2 regions of the Duganella vulcania genome follow, and region 2 is predicted to be linked to the other one. Evidence: predicted binding sites of a transcription regulator. Region 2 holds the regulator's gene; the other holds the start of a gene.

Region 1 (7,370 bases), on a different contig from region 2:
CGCAAGGACGTGAACCCGGACGAAGCCGTCGCTGTCGGCGCCGCGATCCAGGGCTCCGTGCTGTCGGGCGAGCGCAAGGACTTGCTGCTGCTGGACGTGACGCCTCTGTCGCTGGGTATCGAAACCCTGGGCGGCGTGATGACCAAGATGATCCACAAGAACACCACGATTCCTACCAAGTTCTCGCAAGTGTTCTCGACCGCCGACGACAACCAGCCTGCGGTGACCATCAAGGTCTACCAGGGCGAGCGTGAAATCGCGGCCGGCAACAAGGGCCTGGGCGAATTCAATCTGGAAGGCATCCCGCCGGCAGCACGCGGCACGCCACAGATCGAAGTGACCTTCGACATCGACGCCAACGGCATTCTGCACGTCGGCGCGAAAGACAAGGCCACCGGCAAAGAGAACAAGATCACGATCAAGGCCAACTCCGGCCTGACCGAAGCCGAGATCCAGAAGATGGTGAAGGACGCCGAAGTCAACGCCGAAGAAGACAAGAAAGTGAAAGAGCTGGCCGAGTCGCGCAACCAGGCCGACGCGCTGGTGCACTCGACCCGCAAGTCGCTGACCGAATACGGCGACAAGCTGGAAGCGGGCGAGAAGGAGAAGATCGAAGCGGCGATCACCGACCTGGAAGGTTCGATCAAGGCCGGCGACAAGGCCGAGATCGACGCCAAGGTGGCCGCGCTGTCGACCGCTTCGCAGAAGCTGGGCGAGAAGATGTACGCTGACATGCAGGCGCAGCAAGCCGCTGCCGGCGGCGGCGCCGAAGGCGGCGCTGGCCAGCAGGGCGCGGGCGCCGAGCAGGCCAAGCCACAGGACGACGTGGTGGACGCCGACTTCAAAGAAGTCAAAGACAGCAAGTAATCGGCAAGTAAGATCGCCATCCCCGCGCAGGCGGGGAGGACGAGCGCCGAGCCGTGCGGCCGTGGAAACGGCACCGGCTCGGCTTTTTAGCATAAACAGTACATCAGTATAAATACAGCAAGGTGCCGACAATATGGCAAAGCGAGATTTCTACGAGACACTTGGTGTCGCCAAAAACGCGTCGGAAGACGAGATCAAGAAGTCGTATCGCAAACTGGCGATGAAGTACCATCCGGACCGCAATCCGGATAGCAAAGAGTCGGAAGAAAAATTCAAGGAAGTCAAAGAAGCCTACGAGATGCTGACCAATCCGGAGAAGCGCGAGGCGTATGACCGCTATGGTCACGCCGGCGTCGACCCGAACATGGGCGGCGGAGGCGGCTTCGGTGGTGGCGCGGGCGGCTTCGGCGACGCCTTCGGCGACATCTTCGGCGACATCTTCGGTGGCGGCCGCGGCCGCAGCCAGGGCCCGCAGGTGTACCGCGGCGCCGACCTGCGCTACAACCTGGAGATCACGCTGGAGCAGGCCGCGCACGGCTTCGACACCACCATCCGCGTGCCGTCCTGGGACAAGTGCGACACCTGCCACGGTACCGGCGCCAAGCCGGGCACCTCGCCGGTGACGTGCTCGACCTGCGCGGGCCACGGCCAGGTGCGCATGCAGCAGGGCTTCTTCAGCATCCAGCAGACCTGCCCGAAATGCCACGGCACCGGCAAGATCATTCCGGAGCCATGCGCCGCATGCTCGGGCCAGGGCCGCATCAAGCGCAACAAGACGCTGGAAGTGAAGATCCCGGTCGGCATCGACAACGGCATGCGCATCCGCTCGTCCGGCAACGGCGAGCCGGGCACCAACGGCGGGCCGTCGGGCGATTTGTATGTGGAGATCCACATCAAGCCGCACAGCGTGTTCCAGCGCGAGGGCGACGACCTGCATTGCGAGATGCCGATCTCGTTCGCCAAGGCGGCTTTGGGCGGCGACATCGAGGTTCCGACATTGTCTGGTAAAGTATCGTTCACGATTCCCGAAGGCACCCAGTCGGGCAAGACCTTCCGCCTCAAGGGCAAGGGCATCAAGGGCGTGCGTTCCGGCTTCGCGGGCGACCTGTTCTGCCACGTGGCGGTCGAGACCCCGGTCAAGCTGACCGAGAAGCAGAAGGACATGTTGCGCGATTTCGAGAAGCTGACCACCGAGGGCGGCGCCAAGCACAGCCCGCAAAGCAAGACCTGGCGCGACAAGGTAAAGGATTTTTTTGAGTAGCCAGTTGAGTAACTGCGACGTCACGCAGTCTTGGTAATATCGGACCGCCGCGCCACCTTTCCGGGTGGACCGGCGGTCTTCTTATGTACGAGAGGAGCATCATGAGTGATCTGGACAACAGCAATTCCCCGTTGCGCGACCTGCTGGACAACAACCGCCGCTGGGCCGAATCCGAAGTCGAACGCGACCCGGACTTCTTCAACCGCCTGGCGCAACAAGCCTCGCCGGAGTACCTGTGGATAGGCTGCTCGGACAGCCGGGTGCCGGCAAATGAGCTGCTGGGCCTGGCGCCTGGCGACGTTTTCGTCCACCGCAACATCGCCAACGTGGTGGTGCATTCGGACCTGAACGCGCTGTCGGTGCTGCAGTTCGCCATCGACGTGCTGAAGGTGAAGCACGTGATCATCGTCGGCCACTACGGCTGCAAGGGCGTGCACGCGGCGATGACCGGCACCCGCGTCGGCCTGGCCGACAACTGGCTGCGCCATGTGCAGGACGTGCACCAGAAGCACGAGCGCTATCTGGGCGATGTCCTGACCAGCAAGCTGCGCGCCGAGCGCATGTGCGAGCTCAACGTGGTGGAGCAGGTGTCCAACGTCTGCCAGACCACCATCGTGCAGGACGCGTGGGACCGTGGCCAGGACGTGACGGTGCACGGCTGGGTCTACGGCCTGAAGGACGGCAAGCTGCACGACCTGGAGATGACCGTCGCCGCCGCCCACGAGCTGCAGCCGCGCGTGGCCAAGCGTCTGAGCGCGTATGAGGCGGACCTGGGCTGATCCGCGTTGCCGCTGGCAGAGAGTTGGCTTTGTGCCGTAGAATGGATTGATTCTTGCTTGCAGTAAGGCCATGAACTCTCTTCCATACTCCGCATGACGGCCATGAAACATTTACGTATCGTGGTCGTCAACACCATCATCCTGGCCGGCGACGAGGATGACGAGGCGCTGCGCGCGCAGGCCGAGCGGGCCCGCGCGCTGCGCATCGGCCTGCTGGAGGCGGGCTACGACATCGTCGCCTCGCTGCCGCCGGACATGTACCTGCCCGAGCGCATCGCGCAACTGCAGCCCGACATGATCATCGTCGACGCCGAATCCGACGCGCGCGACGTGCTGGAACACATCGTCATCGCCACCCGTGACGAGCGCCGCCCCATCGTCATGTTCACCGAGAGCGACGACACCGAGAGCATGGAGGCCGCCATGGCGGCCGGCGTGTCGGCCTACATCGTGGCCGGCCTGCAGAGCGACCGCATCAAGCCGGTGCTGCAGGTGGCGCTGGCGCGCTTCAAGCGCGAGCAGAAGCTGCTGGACGAACTGTCCGACACCAAGAGCAAGCTGGCCGAGCGCAAGATCATCGAGCGCGCCAAGGGCCTGTTAATGGAGCGCCAACGTTTCAGCGAAGAGCAGGCCTACCAAAAGCTGCGCAGCATGGCCATGAGCAAGAACCTCAAGCTGTCCGAGGTGGCCCAGCGCATCATCGACGTCGAAGATTTACTGGGCTGACGCCCGTCCAAAATGATGCACCGCGCAATCGCGGTGCGTTTTCCGCCCCACCGCACGGCACTCCGATCCGCCCCATCCCCCTGGCTTTCCCCTGCAAACTTGCTGGCATGGACATTGCATAGCCTGTAAGCAAGCGCAACGGTGCGCTTGATGTACCTCGCCAACGGCGGTGAGGTCCACCAGACAACGACGTCTACACACGTGAATCCGTTCACGTTGGGTAGACTTTTTTTTTGCCGTTTTGTTCTGCTGACTACATAAGGGATTTGCGATGGAATATGAAAAGCCACGAGCAGGGAACGACCTGCCATCCGATGCGAACACTGTAAACACCAAGCGTCGGCAAATCATTCATGGCGCAGGTCTTGTAGCAGGGGGAAGCATGTTGGGATTGGCAACGGGTGGGGTGTGGGCGGCGGGTTCGGACAAGCCGGAGAAGGAAGAAATCAAGATCGGCTTCATTCCGCTGACCGACTGCGCGTCGGTGGTGATGGCCTCGGTGCTGGGCTTCGACAAGAAATACGGCGTCAAGTTCGTGCTGAGCAAAGAGGCCTCGTGGGCCGGCGTGCGCGACAAGCTGGCCAACGGCGACCTGGACGCAGCCCATGTGCTGTATGGCCTGCTGTACGGCGTGCAGATGGGCATCGGCGGCCAGAAGAAGGACATGGCGGTGCTCATGGGCCTGAACAACAACGGCCAGGCCATCACGCTGTCGAAGAAGCTGGCCGACAAGGGCGCGGTCGATGGCGCGTCGCTGGCCAAGCTGATGCAGACCGACAAGCGCGAATACACCTTCGCCCAGACCTTCCCGACCGGCACCCACGCGATGTGGTTGTACTACTGGCTGGCCGCCAACGGCATCAATCCGATGAAGGACGCCAAGGTCATCACCGTGCCGCCGCCGCAGATGGTGGCCAATATGCGGGTCGGGAACATGGACGGCTTCTGCGTGGGCGAGCCGTGGGGTCACCGCGCCATCATGGACGGCGTCGGCATCACCGCCACCACCACCCAGGACATCTGGAAGGACCATCCCGAGAAGGTGCTCGGCTCGACGCTGGAATTCGCGAAGAAGCATCCGAACACCTGCCGCGCGATGATGGCCGCCATCCTTGACGCCAGCAAATGGATCGACGCCTCGCTGGCCAACAAGAACAAGATGGCCGAGGTGATCGCCGACAAATCCTACGTCAACACCAGCAAGGACGCGATCGACCAGCGCATCATGGGCCGCTACCAGAATGGCCTGGGCAAGACCTGGGACGACCAGAACTACATGAAGTTCTACAACGACGGCGCGGTCAACTTCCCTTACCTGTCGGACGGCATGTGGTTCATGACGCAGCACCGCCGCTGGGGCCTGCTGAAGGACGATCCGGATTACCTGGCCGTGGCCACCTCGGTCAACCAGATCGATTTGTACAAGGAAGCCGCGGCGATGACCAAGACACCGGTGCCGAAAAGCCCGCTGCGCACGTCGAAGCTGATGGATGGTTCCGTTTGGGACGGCAAGAACCCGAAAGCGTTCGCCGCCTCGTTCAAGATCAAAGCCTGATGAGGGAATGCCATGAACGCCATGCTCCAACCTGAAAGCGCCGCGCCCGTGCCGGCGGTTGTAGAAGTTGATGCGGCGCCGGTCCGCCGTCCACGCCGCCCGCTGGCCGCCAACGCGTCGACGCGCGCGCGGCAGCAGGTGTCCGCCACCGCGATGAAGATCGTCGCGCCGTTGCTGGGCGCCGCGCTGCTGGTGCTGGTCTGGCAGATCATCACCATCAACAACAGCAGCTTCCCGACGCCGCTGGTAACCTTGCAGGAAGCGGTCAAGCTGTTCTCCGATCCGTTCTACAGCAAAAGCCCGAACGACCAGGGCATAGGCTGGAACGTGCTCGCTTCGCTGCAGCGCGTGGCGGTGGGCTTCGGATTGGCGGCGCTGGTCGGCATCCCGCTGGGCTTTGTGATCGGCCGCGTGCAGTTCATCGGCAGCATGTTCGGGCCGATCATCAGTTTGCTCAAGCCGGTGTCGCCGCTGGCCTGGCTGCCTATCGGCCTGCTGGTGTTCAAGTCCGCCAACCCGGCCGCCATCTGGTCGATCTTCATCTGCTCGATCTGGCCGATGATCATCAACACCGCCGTCGGCGTGCAGCGCGTGCCGCAGGATTACATGAACGTGGCGCGGGTGCTCAACCTGACGGAGTGGAAGGTGCTGACCAAGATCCTGCTGCCGTCCGCGCTGCCCTACATCCTGACCGGCGTGCGCCTGTCGATCGGCACCGCGTGGCTGGTGATCGTCGCGGCCGAGATGCTGACCGGCGGCGTGGGCATCGGCTTCTGGGTGTGGGACGAGTGGAACAACCTCAATGTCCCGCACATCATCATCGCCATCGTCGCCATCGGCGTGGTCGGGCTGATGCTGGAGCAGGCGCTGATGGCGCTGGCCCGCGCCTTCACCTACGAACAAGTATCCAACTAAAGGAGCGCGATCATGGACGAGCCAAAATTCATCGATATCGAAGGCGTGGAGATGGTGTTCCACACCCGGAAGGGCGTATTCCACGCGCTGCGCGAGATCGACCTGACGGTGCGCAAGGGAGAGTTCATCACGCTGATCGGCCATTCGGGCTGCGGCAAGTCGACCTTGCTGAACCTGATCGCCGGCCTGCTCAAGCCCACGGACGGCGTGCTGTTGTGCGCCAACCGCGAGATCGCCGGGCCGTCGCCGGAGCGCTCGGTGGTGTTCCAGAACCACTCGCTGCTGCCGTGGCTGACCTGCTACGAGAACATCCACCTCGGCGTGGAGCGCGTGTTCGGCAAGACCGAAACGCGCAGCCAGCTGCGCGAGCGCACCTTGCAGGCCTTGGCGCTGGTCGGCCTGACGGCGGCGGAAGGCAAGCGTCCGCACGAGATCTCGGGCGGCATGAAGCAGCGTGTCGGCATCGCCCGCGCGCTGGCGATGGAGCCCAAGGTGCTGTTGATGGACGAGCCGTTCGGCGCGCTCGACGCGTTGACGCGCGCGCACCTGCAGGACGAGCTGTTGAAGATCGTCGCCGCCACCAAGTCGACCGTGGTGATGGTCACGCACGATGTGGACGAGGCGGTACTGCTGTCCGACCGCATCGTGATGATGACCAACGGCCCGGCCGCCACCATCGGCGAGATCGTCGACGTGCGGCTGGATCGTCCGCGCGACCGCGTGGCGCTGGCGCAGGATGCGCGCTACGGCGAGTACCGCACGGCGGTGCTGGAGTTCTTGTACCGCAAACAGGCGCATCCCGCGAAGGAAGCCGCCTGATGGATATGACCACGCCCCCACTGGCGCCGGAGAGCGCCGACACCAAGGCGCTGTCCGGTGAAGTGTTCGGCGCGTTGATCAATCTGTCGGGCCGCCGGCGCTTCCTGTCGCAGCGCATCGTGCTGTACGCGCTGCTGGCGTCGCAAGGGCAGCAGGACGCTGCCGCCATCGCGCAGGAGGCGCTGGCGGTGTTCCGTGGCGCGAACAAGTCCCTGCTGGCCGAGAAGGATGGCCTGCCGGGTGTGTTCTGTACCGAACTGCGGGAGGCTTACTTCGGCAAGCTGGATGGCGACCGGCAGATCACCGCCTTCGCCGACTTGGGCGAATGCACCCTGAAGTCGATCGCACTGGGATCGCCGCAGACGGCGGAACTGCTGGCGGAGCTGGTGCGCATCACCACGCCGACGCTGGCGATCCTCAACACCATCACCAGCATCTACGAAGAGCA
Region 2 (7,370 bases):
GCCCAGCGCGAACGAGGCTTGCCAGCCGATGTGGATGGCCGGCGGCAGCTGCGTGGCGATGGCCCAGCCGAACACCATGGTGGCGACGATGGTCAGCACCACCTGCGCCATGCCCAGCCCGAACACGATGCCGCGCATGGCCATTAATTTGGGGAGGGAGAATTCCAGCCCGATGGAGAACATCAGGAACACCACGCCGAACTCGGCCAGCGAGTGGAAGGCCTCGCCCGACTCGGCCAGGCCCAGCGCGTGGGGGCCGATCAGGATGCCGACCGCCAGGTAGCCCAGCATCGGCGGCAGCTGCAGCATGCGGAAGGCGACCACGCCCAGCACCGCGCTGCCCAGCAACAACAAGGTCAATTCCAAAGGTGTAAACGTCATATCAACCTGGCCAGAAAATATTATTTCGTTGTTTGTGGGCTGTAGGGCCCCTTATGTTGTTACTGGCAAGTTTTTTGCTTTCTCAATTCGGCTATACTTGGGCATGAGTGTAACCCATGAAAAAACAATGCTGAAAGCTTTTGACGCAAATATGGCCGCGCGTGCGTTGCGCCTTGCCCGCGACACCCTGCAAAACGAGGCCGAGGCCATCGCCGCCCTGAACGCCCGCCTGGACGCCGACGACAGCGTGGTGCAGGCCATCGAACTGTTGCTGAATTGCAAGGGGCGTGTGGTCGTGTCCGGCATCGGCAAGTCCGGCCACATAGGCCGCAAGATCGCCGCCACGCTGGCCTCGACCGGCACGCCGGCGCTGTTCGTGCATCCGGCCGAAGCCGCGCACGGCGACCTCGGCATGGTCACCGCCGACGATGCCTTCATCGCCATTTCCTATTCCGGCGAGAGCGCCGAGCTGATGACCATCCTGCCGGTGGTCAAGCGCATGGGCAGCAAGGTCATCGCCATGACCGGCAAGCCCGGCTCCAGCCTGGCCGACATCGCCGATGTCCACCTGAACGTGGCCGTGGCCAAGGAAGCCTGCCCGATGAACCTGGCGCCGACCACCTCCACCACCGTCACGCTGGCGCTGGGCGACGCCATCGCCGTCGCGCTGCTGGACCTGCGCGGCTTCAAGGAAGAAGACTTCGCGCGCTCGCATCCGGGCGGCGCGCTGGGCCGCCGCCTGCTGACCCACGTGCGCGACGTCATGCGCAGCGGCGACGCCGTGCCGAAGGTCACCGCCGACGTCAAGCTGACCGACGCGCTGCTGGAGATCACGCAAAAGGGCATGGGCATGACCGCCGTGGTCGACGCCGATAACAAACCAATCGGCGTGTTCACCGACGGTGACCTGCGCCGCATGATCGAGAAGGTCCAGGACTTCACCAAGGTCGTGATCCGCGACGTCATGCACGCCAACCCGCGCAGCATCTCGCCGGAAAAACTGGCGGTCGACGCGGTCGCGGTGATGGAACAGTTCCGCATCAACCAGATGCTGGTGACCGACGCCGACGGCAAGCTGGTCGGCGCGCTGCACATCCACGACCTGACCCGCGCCAAGGTGATCTGATGACCGAATTAACGTATGTGGAACGCGCCGCGCGCGTCAAGCTGATGATCTTCGACGTCGACGGCGTGCTGACCGACGGCAGCCTGCACTACGGCGCCGAGGGCGAGGCGCTCAAGACCTTCAACGTGCACGACGGCCTGGGCATCAAGCTGCTGCAGGAGTCCGGCGTGCAGACCGCCATCATCAGCGCGCGCACCTCGCCGCAGGTGATCAAGCGCGCGGCCGACCTCGGCATCGGCTTCCTGCACCAGGGCGGCCACGACAAGCTCACGCCGTTCAATGCGCTGCTGGAAAAGACCGGCCTCACCGCCGAGCAGGTGGGCTTCATCGGCGACGACGTGGTCGACCTGCCGATCCTCACGCGCGTCGGCTTCGCGGTGGCCGTGCCGAACGGCCGCGCCGAAGTGCTGGAGCGCGCCCACCACACCACGGTGGCCGCTGGCGGCCGCGGCGCCGTGCGCGAAGTATGCGAACTGCTGCTGCATGCGCAGGGCACGTACGAGCGCGTGATGGCGCAGTTCCTGGTTTGACGAGGACCGAGCATGCATAAGAGAACAGCCCACCGCTGGCAGTTGACCATCGTGATGGTGGTCGGTGTGTTTGTCGCCATCGGCAGCTTCTGGCTGGTGCAGGTGGTCAACCAGGCCGGCCAGCAGGCGCAGGCCGACCAGCACCGCAACGAGCCGGACTACATCATCGACCGCTTCAGCATGGTACGCATGAACAAGACCGGCCAGCCGGCCTACATCATCTCCGGCGAGAAGCTGACCCACCACCCGGTCGGCGACGCGTCCGACATCGACAAGCCGTACGTGCACAGCCTGTCGGGCGACCAGCCGCCGATGAATATGCATGCCGACACCGCCCATGTCGACCAGGGCAATACGCGCGTCAAGCTCAGTGGTAATGTGGACGTGGTGCGCCCGGCCACGCCGAAGGCGCAGGCGCTGCGCATGACGACCTCGACCTTGACCGTGTACCCGGACGAGGAACGGATGGAAACCACCGCGCCGGTGGCGCTGGAGATCGGCAACGCCACCGCCAACGGCGTCGGCATGAAGGCCAACAACGCCACGCGCGAAGTGCAGCTGGGCGGACGCGGGCAGCTGGTGCTGCCGCCGCGCCCCGGCCATTGAAGAACCAACGATGAAGAATGGAATGACGATGAAAAAATTGATATTGTCGGCCGCCGTGCTGCTGATGGCGGCCTGCGCCGCCCACGCGGAAAAGGCCGACTCCACCAAGCCGACCACGATCCAGTATGATGATCTGCAGATCGACGACGTCAAGCAGGTCAAGACGCTGATCGGCAACGTGATCCTGACGCGCGGCACCTTGCTGCTGAAGTCGCCCAAGGCGGTGATGACCACCGACCCGGAAGGCTACGACTTCGTCGTGCTGACCAGCACGCCGGGCACGCCGGCCACCTTCCGCCAGAAGCGCGACGGCGCCGGCGACCAGTGGGTCGAAGGCGAAGCCGAGCGCATCGAGTACAGCAACAAGACCGACCTGGTCAAGCTGTTCTCCAAGGCCAAGGTGCGCCGCCTCGAAGGCGGCCGCCTCAGCGACGAGGTCAACGGCGAGTTCATTTCCTACGACAGCCGCAAGGAACAGTTCGCCGTGAAGAACACCGTCACCGGCGAGAGCAAGCCGGGCGCCGGCCGCGGCACCATGGTGATCCAGCCAACCATCCGCCCGGCCGCGCCGGCCGCCACGCCAGCCGCGTCGACGCCGCCGGCCACGGAGAAGTGAGCATGGAACCATCCTGCGGTAGCACCCTGATCGTACGCGGCCTGCAAAAGACCTACGGCAAGCGCCAGGTCGTGCATGACGTGTCCCTGCAAGTGGAATGCGGCGAAGTGGTGGGCCTGCTCGGCCCCAACGGCGCCGGCAAGACCACCTCGTTCTACATGATCGTCGGCCTGGTGCCGTCGGACGCCGGCAGCATCGACATCAGCGGCACCGACATCTCCTCGCTGCCGATCCACCGCCGCGCCTCGCTCGGCTTGTCCTACCTGCCGCAGGAAGCGTCGGTGTTCCGCAAGCTGACGGTGGAAGAAAATATCCGCGCCGTCCTCGAAATCCAGAAAGTGGACGGCAAGCCTTTATCCAAGGCTGCCATTGATGAACGGCTCAATACCCTGCTGGCCGATTTGCAGATCGAAAAGCTGCGCGAGAACCAGGCGCTGTCGCTTTCGGGCGGCGAGCGCCGCCGCGTGGAGATCGCGCGCGCACTGGCCACCAACCCGCGCTTCGTGCTGCTCGACGAACCATTCGCCGGGGTCGACCCGATCGCCGTCATTGAGATCCAGCGCATCGTGCGCTTCCTCAAGGAACGCGGCATCGGCGTCCTCATTACCGATCACAATGTGCGCGAGACGCTGGGCATCTGCGACCGCGCATATATCATCAACCAGGGCACGGTATTGGCTTCAGGCCGGCCAGACGACATCATCGCCAACGAATCGGTGCGTCGCGTGTATCTGGGTGAACACTTCCGTATGTGACCCATGAAACAGTCTTTGCAACTGCGCACGTCGCAGCACCTCGCGCTGACGCCCCAGTTGCAGCAGTCGATCCGGCTGCTGCAACTGTCGACGCTGGAGCTGCATCAGGAACTGGAACAGCTGCTGACCGATAATCCGCTGCTGGAGCGCCTCGACGACCCGCTGGACCGCTCGCTGCGGCTGCTGTCGGACGGCGCCATCAGCCAGCAAGCCCCGGTCGGCGACGCGCCGCCGGAAGGCCCGCCCAACGCCCAGGAGGCGCCGGCCGCCGACGCCGACAACTACGACGGCCCGGCCGCCGACACCGAGAGCACCAGCAGCGACGCCGACGTCGACTGGAGCGACGCCGGCCGCAGCAAGGCGCCCGACGACGAGGATGCGCGTCCGCAGCTCGAGGCCAGCCACTGCACGCTGCGCGAGCACCTGATGGAGCAGATGCGCGTGACGGTGCTGGAGATGCGCGACCGCGCGCTGGTCGAGCTGATCATCGACGCGCTGGACGAGAACGGCTACCTGGAGGAATCGCTGGAGGAAATCCACGCCCGCCTGCCGGAAGAGCTGGAGGTGGACCTCGACGAACTGCGCACCGCGCTGTCGCTGCTGCAAAGCTTCGACCCGATGGGCGTGGGCGCGCGCAACGCGTCCGAGTGTCTGGCGCTGCAGATCAAGCGCCTGCCGGGCATCCCGCTGGTCACGCGGCGCATGGCGCTGGCCATCGTGGAAAATCATTTGACCTGGTTTGCCCAGCGCGACTTCAACAAATTGAAGAAGGCGCTGCTGTGCGACGACGAGGATTTGCGCGAAGCACAAACCGTCATCCGCCAGTGCAATCCGCATCCGGGCTCGGCGTTCGCGTCGGACGTGTCGGACTACGTGGTGCCGGATGTGATCGTCAAGAAATCACGCAACGGCTGGCAAGTGAGCCTCAACAACGACGTCATGCCGCGCCTGCGCGTGAACGCCATGTACGCCAACCTGCTCAAGCAGGGAAAAGGCGAGGGCGCGATGGGCGCGCAGCTGCAGGAAGCCAAGTGGCTGATCAAGAATATGCGCCAGCGTTTCGACACGATTTTGCGCGTCGCACAAGCGATAGTAGAACGACAAAAGAACTTTTTCTCGCACGGCGCGGTCGCCATGCGCCCCCTTGTGCTTCGCGAAATTGCTGATACACTGGGTCTACACGAGAGCACTATTTCTCGTGTAACAACTCAAAAATATATGCTGACCCCGCATGGCATGTTTGAGTTGAAATATTTCTTTGGTAGCCATGTCGCCACCGAAGCGGGGGGGGAAGCAAGTTCGACGGCGATACGCGCACTCATTGTGCAATTGACAGGAGCAGAAGACCCGAAAAATCCTTTATCCGACAGTAAGATTGCGGACATGCTGGGAGAACAAGGCATGGTGATTGCGCGACGAACTGTTGCCAAATATCGCGAAGCTTTGAAAATCCCGCCAGTCAGTCTCCGCAAGTCTTTGTAGTTACTTGGTTCCTGCGCGCCCGGTAGCAATGGGCCCCGCACTAACCGTAAGAAGCGACATTATCTTTAGGAGTGTGTATGAATCTCACCATCAGTGGACATCATCTCGAAGTGACCTCGGCCATCCGTGAATACGTGCAGAGCAAGCTGGAACGCGTCACCCGCCACTTTGATCAAGTGATTGATATTGCTGTCATCCTGACCGTAGATAACCTTAAAGAGAAAGAGAAACGCCAGAAGGCTGAAATCAACCTGCGCATGTCGGGCAAGACCGTCTACGTGGAAAGCCTGTCCCAGGACCTGTACGCCGCCATCGACACCTTGGTCGACAAGCTGGATCGGCAGGTCATGAAGTACAAAGCCAAGGTCCAAGAGCACGGTCACGATGCGATCAAGCATCTCCCGGATAGCTACGAACCCGCTGCCGCCGCCCTATAACAACGGCCCCGGCACCATCAAACTAAGGGCGCACTGGCGCCCTTTTTTGCGCCCGCATAGAATAGGGTTTTCACCACTATCCTGCGCACCCCATGAGCGAATACGTCCACACCAGCGTCAGCAACGGAACCGGCTTCATCACGCTGGACCGGCCCAAGGCCTTGAACTCTTTATCGCTGGCGATGGTGCGCGACATCACGCAGGCGCTGATGGCGTGGCGCGACGACAGCGGCGTGGCCGCCGTGGTCATCCGCAGCAGCAGCGAGAAGGCCTTCTGCGCCGGCGGCGACATCCGCTTCTTCTACGACGCCGGCCGCGCCACGCCGCAGGGCGGCAGCGCGCTGGTGGAGGACTTCTTCACCGAGGAGTACGCGCTCAACCACCTGATCCATTTTTATCCCAAGCCGTACATCGCGCTGATGGATGGCGTGGTCATGGGTGGCGGCATGGGCGTGGCGCAGGGCGGCCCCGGCTGCCGCGTGCGCATCGTCACCGGGCGGACCAAAATGGCCATGCCGGAAGTGAACATCGGCCTGTTCCCGGATGTGGGCGGCAGCTACTTCCTGTCGCGCGCGCCGGGCAAGCTGGGCTGCTATCTCGGCGTGACCGGCGTGACCATTAGCGCGGCCGACGCGCTGTACGCGGGACTGGCCGACCACTACGCGCCGGCCGAAGCGATGGAGGTGCTGGAGGCCATCCTGGAATCGACCGCCGGCGCGGAACTGGCCGAGGCCATCGCCGCCTTCGCCGAGCCGTTCAAGGGCGCGGCGGGCGACAGCAAGCTGGCGGCCGAGCGCGCCGCCATCGATCGCCACTTCGGCGCCGGCTCGGTGCCGGCCATCATCGCCTCGCTGAAAACGGACGACAGCGCCTTCGCGCAAAAGACGCTGCAGGTCATGGCCACGCGCTCGCCGCTGATGATGTGCGTGACGCACGAGCTGGTCAAGCGCGGCGCCGCGCTGGACGTGGCCGGCTGCCTGCGCATGGAGCGCACGCTGGTGCGCCACAACTTCGAGGATGGCGAAGTGATCGAAGGCGTGCGCGCGCTGGTGATCGACAAGGACAACGCGCCGCAATGGAAGCCGGCCTCGCTGGACGAGGTGGACGCCGCCATGGTGCAGCGCTTCTTCCAGCCGGTGTGGCCGGACTACGCCCACCCGTTGCGTCACCTGGACTAGACACCGATGGCGGTGGAACTGGATCGGACGAGCCCGTCGTCATGGCCTGCTACGAAGTGGTCGGCGAATTCGACTGCTATTTCGGCACCATGATCAAAGACCCGGACGGCCACACCATCGAAGTGGTGCGCTGGAGCCGTTGACGCTGGCGGCGATCGTTGGAAGGGCAAGGTTGACGCGGTTTTGATCTGGCATATACTATCGACATATGCAAAGGAGCGCACTGCCATGCCTGCCCCATCGACGCCATCCAAGCCCA

What was found. The regulator sigma-54, encoded in region 2, starts transcription at its own class of promoters, with help from an activator protein. The targets are predictions, from matches to a motif close to TGGCANGNAANCTGCTTT.
Region 1: GTP90_RS13465 (CmpA/NrtA family ABC transporter substrate-binding protein) is a predicted target of sigma-54. The motif match lies at 3,737-3,754, and genes of this name have one in related genera.

Annotation. Positions count from the first base shown of each region.
Region 1 covers NZ_WWCX01000018.1:82,955-90,324, reverse strand. The annotation lists gene dnaK (molecular chaperone DnaK) at 1-867, shown strand, start outside; gene dnaJ (molecular chaperone DnaJ) at 1,001-2,128, shown strand; gene can (carbonate dehydratase) at 2,230-2,907, shown strand; gene GTP90_RS13470 (ANTAR domain-containing response regulator) at 3,010-3,633, shown strand; gene GTP90_RS13465 (CmpA/NrtA family ABC transporter substrate-binding protein) at 4,016-5,188, shown strand; gene ntrB (nitrate ABC transporter permease) at 5,201-6,103, shown strand; gene GTP90_RS13455 (ABC transporter ATP-binding protein) at 6,116-6,922, shown strand; gene GTP90_RS13450 (methyl-accepting chemotaxis protein) at 6,922-7,370, shown strand, end outside.
Region 2 covers NZ_WWCX01000024.1:5,621-12,990, reverse strand. The annotation lists gene GTP90_RS15475 (monovalent cation:proton antiporter family protein) at 1-381, opposite strand, end outside; gene GTP90_RS15470 (KpsF/GutQ family sugar-phosphate isomerase) at 509-1,507, shown strand; gene GTP90_RS15465 (KdsC family phosphatase) at 1,507-2,037, shown strand; gene lptC (LPS export ABC transporter periplasmic protein LptC) at 2,050-2,643, shown strand; gene lptA (lipopolysaccharide transport periplasmic protein LptA) at 2,672-3,259, shown strand; gene lptB (LPS export ABC transporter ATP-binding protein) at 3,262-4,014, shown strand; gene GTP90_RS15445 (RNA polymerase factor sigma-54) at 4,018-5,496, shown strand; gene hpf (ribosome hibernation-promoting factor, HPF/YfiA family) at 5,574-5,933, shown strand; gene GTP90_RS15435 (enoyl-CoA hydratase/isomerase family protein) at 6,026-7,111, shown strand; gene GTP90_RS15430 (antitoxin) at 7,340-7,370, shown strand, end outside.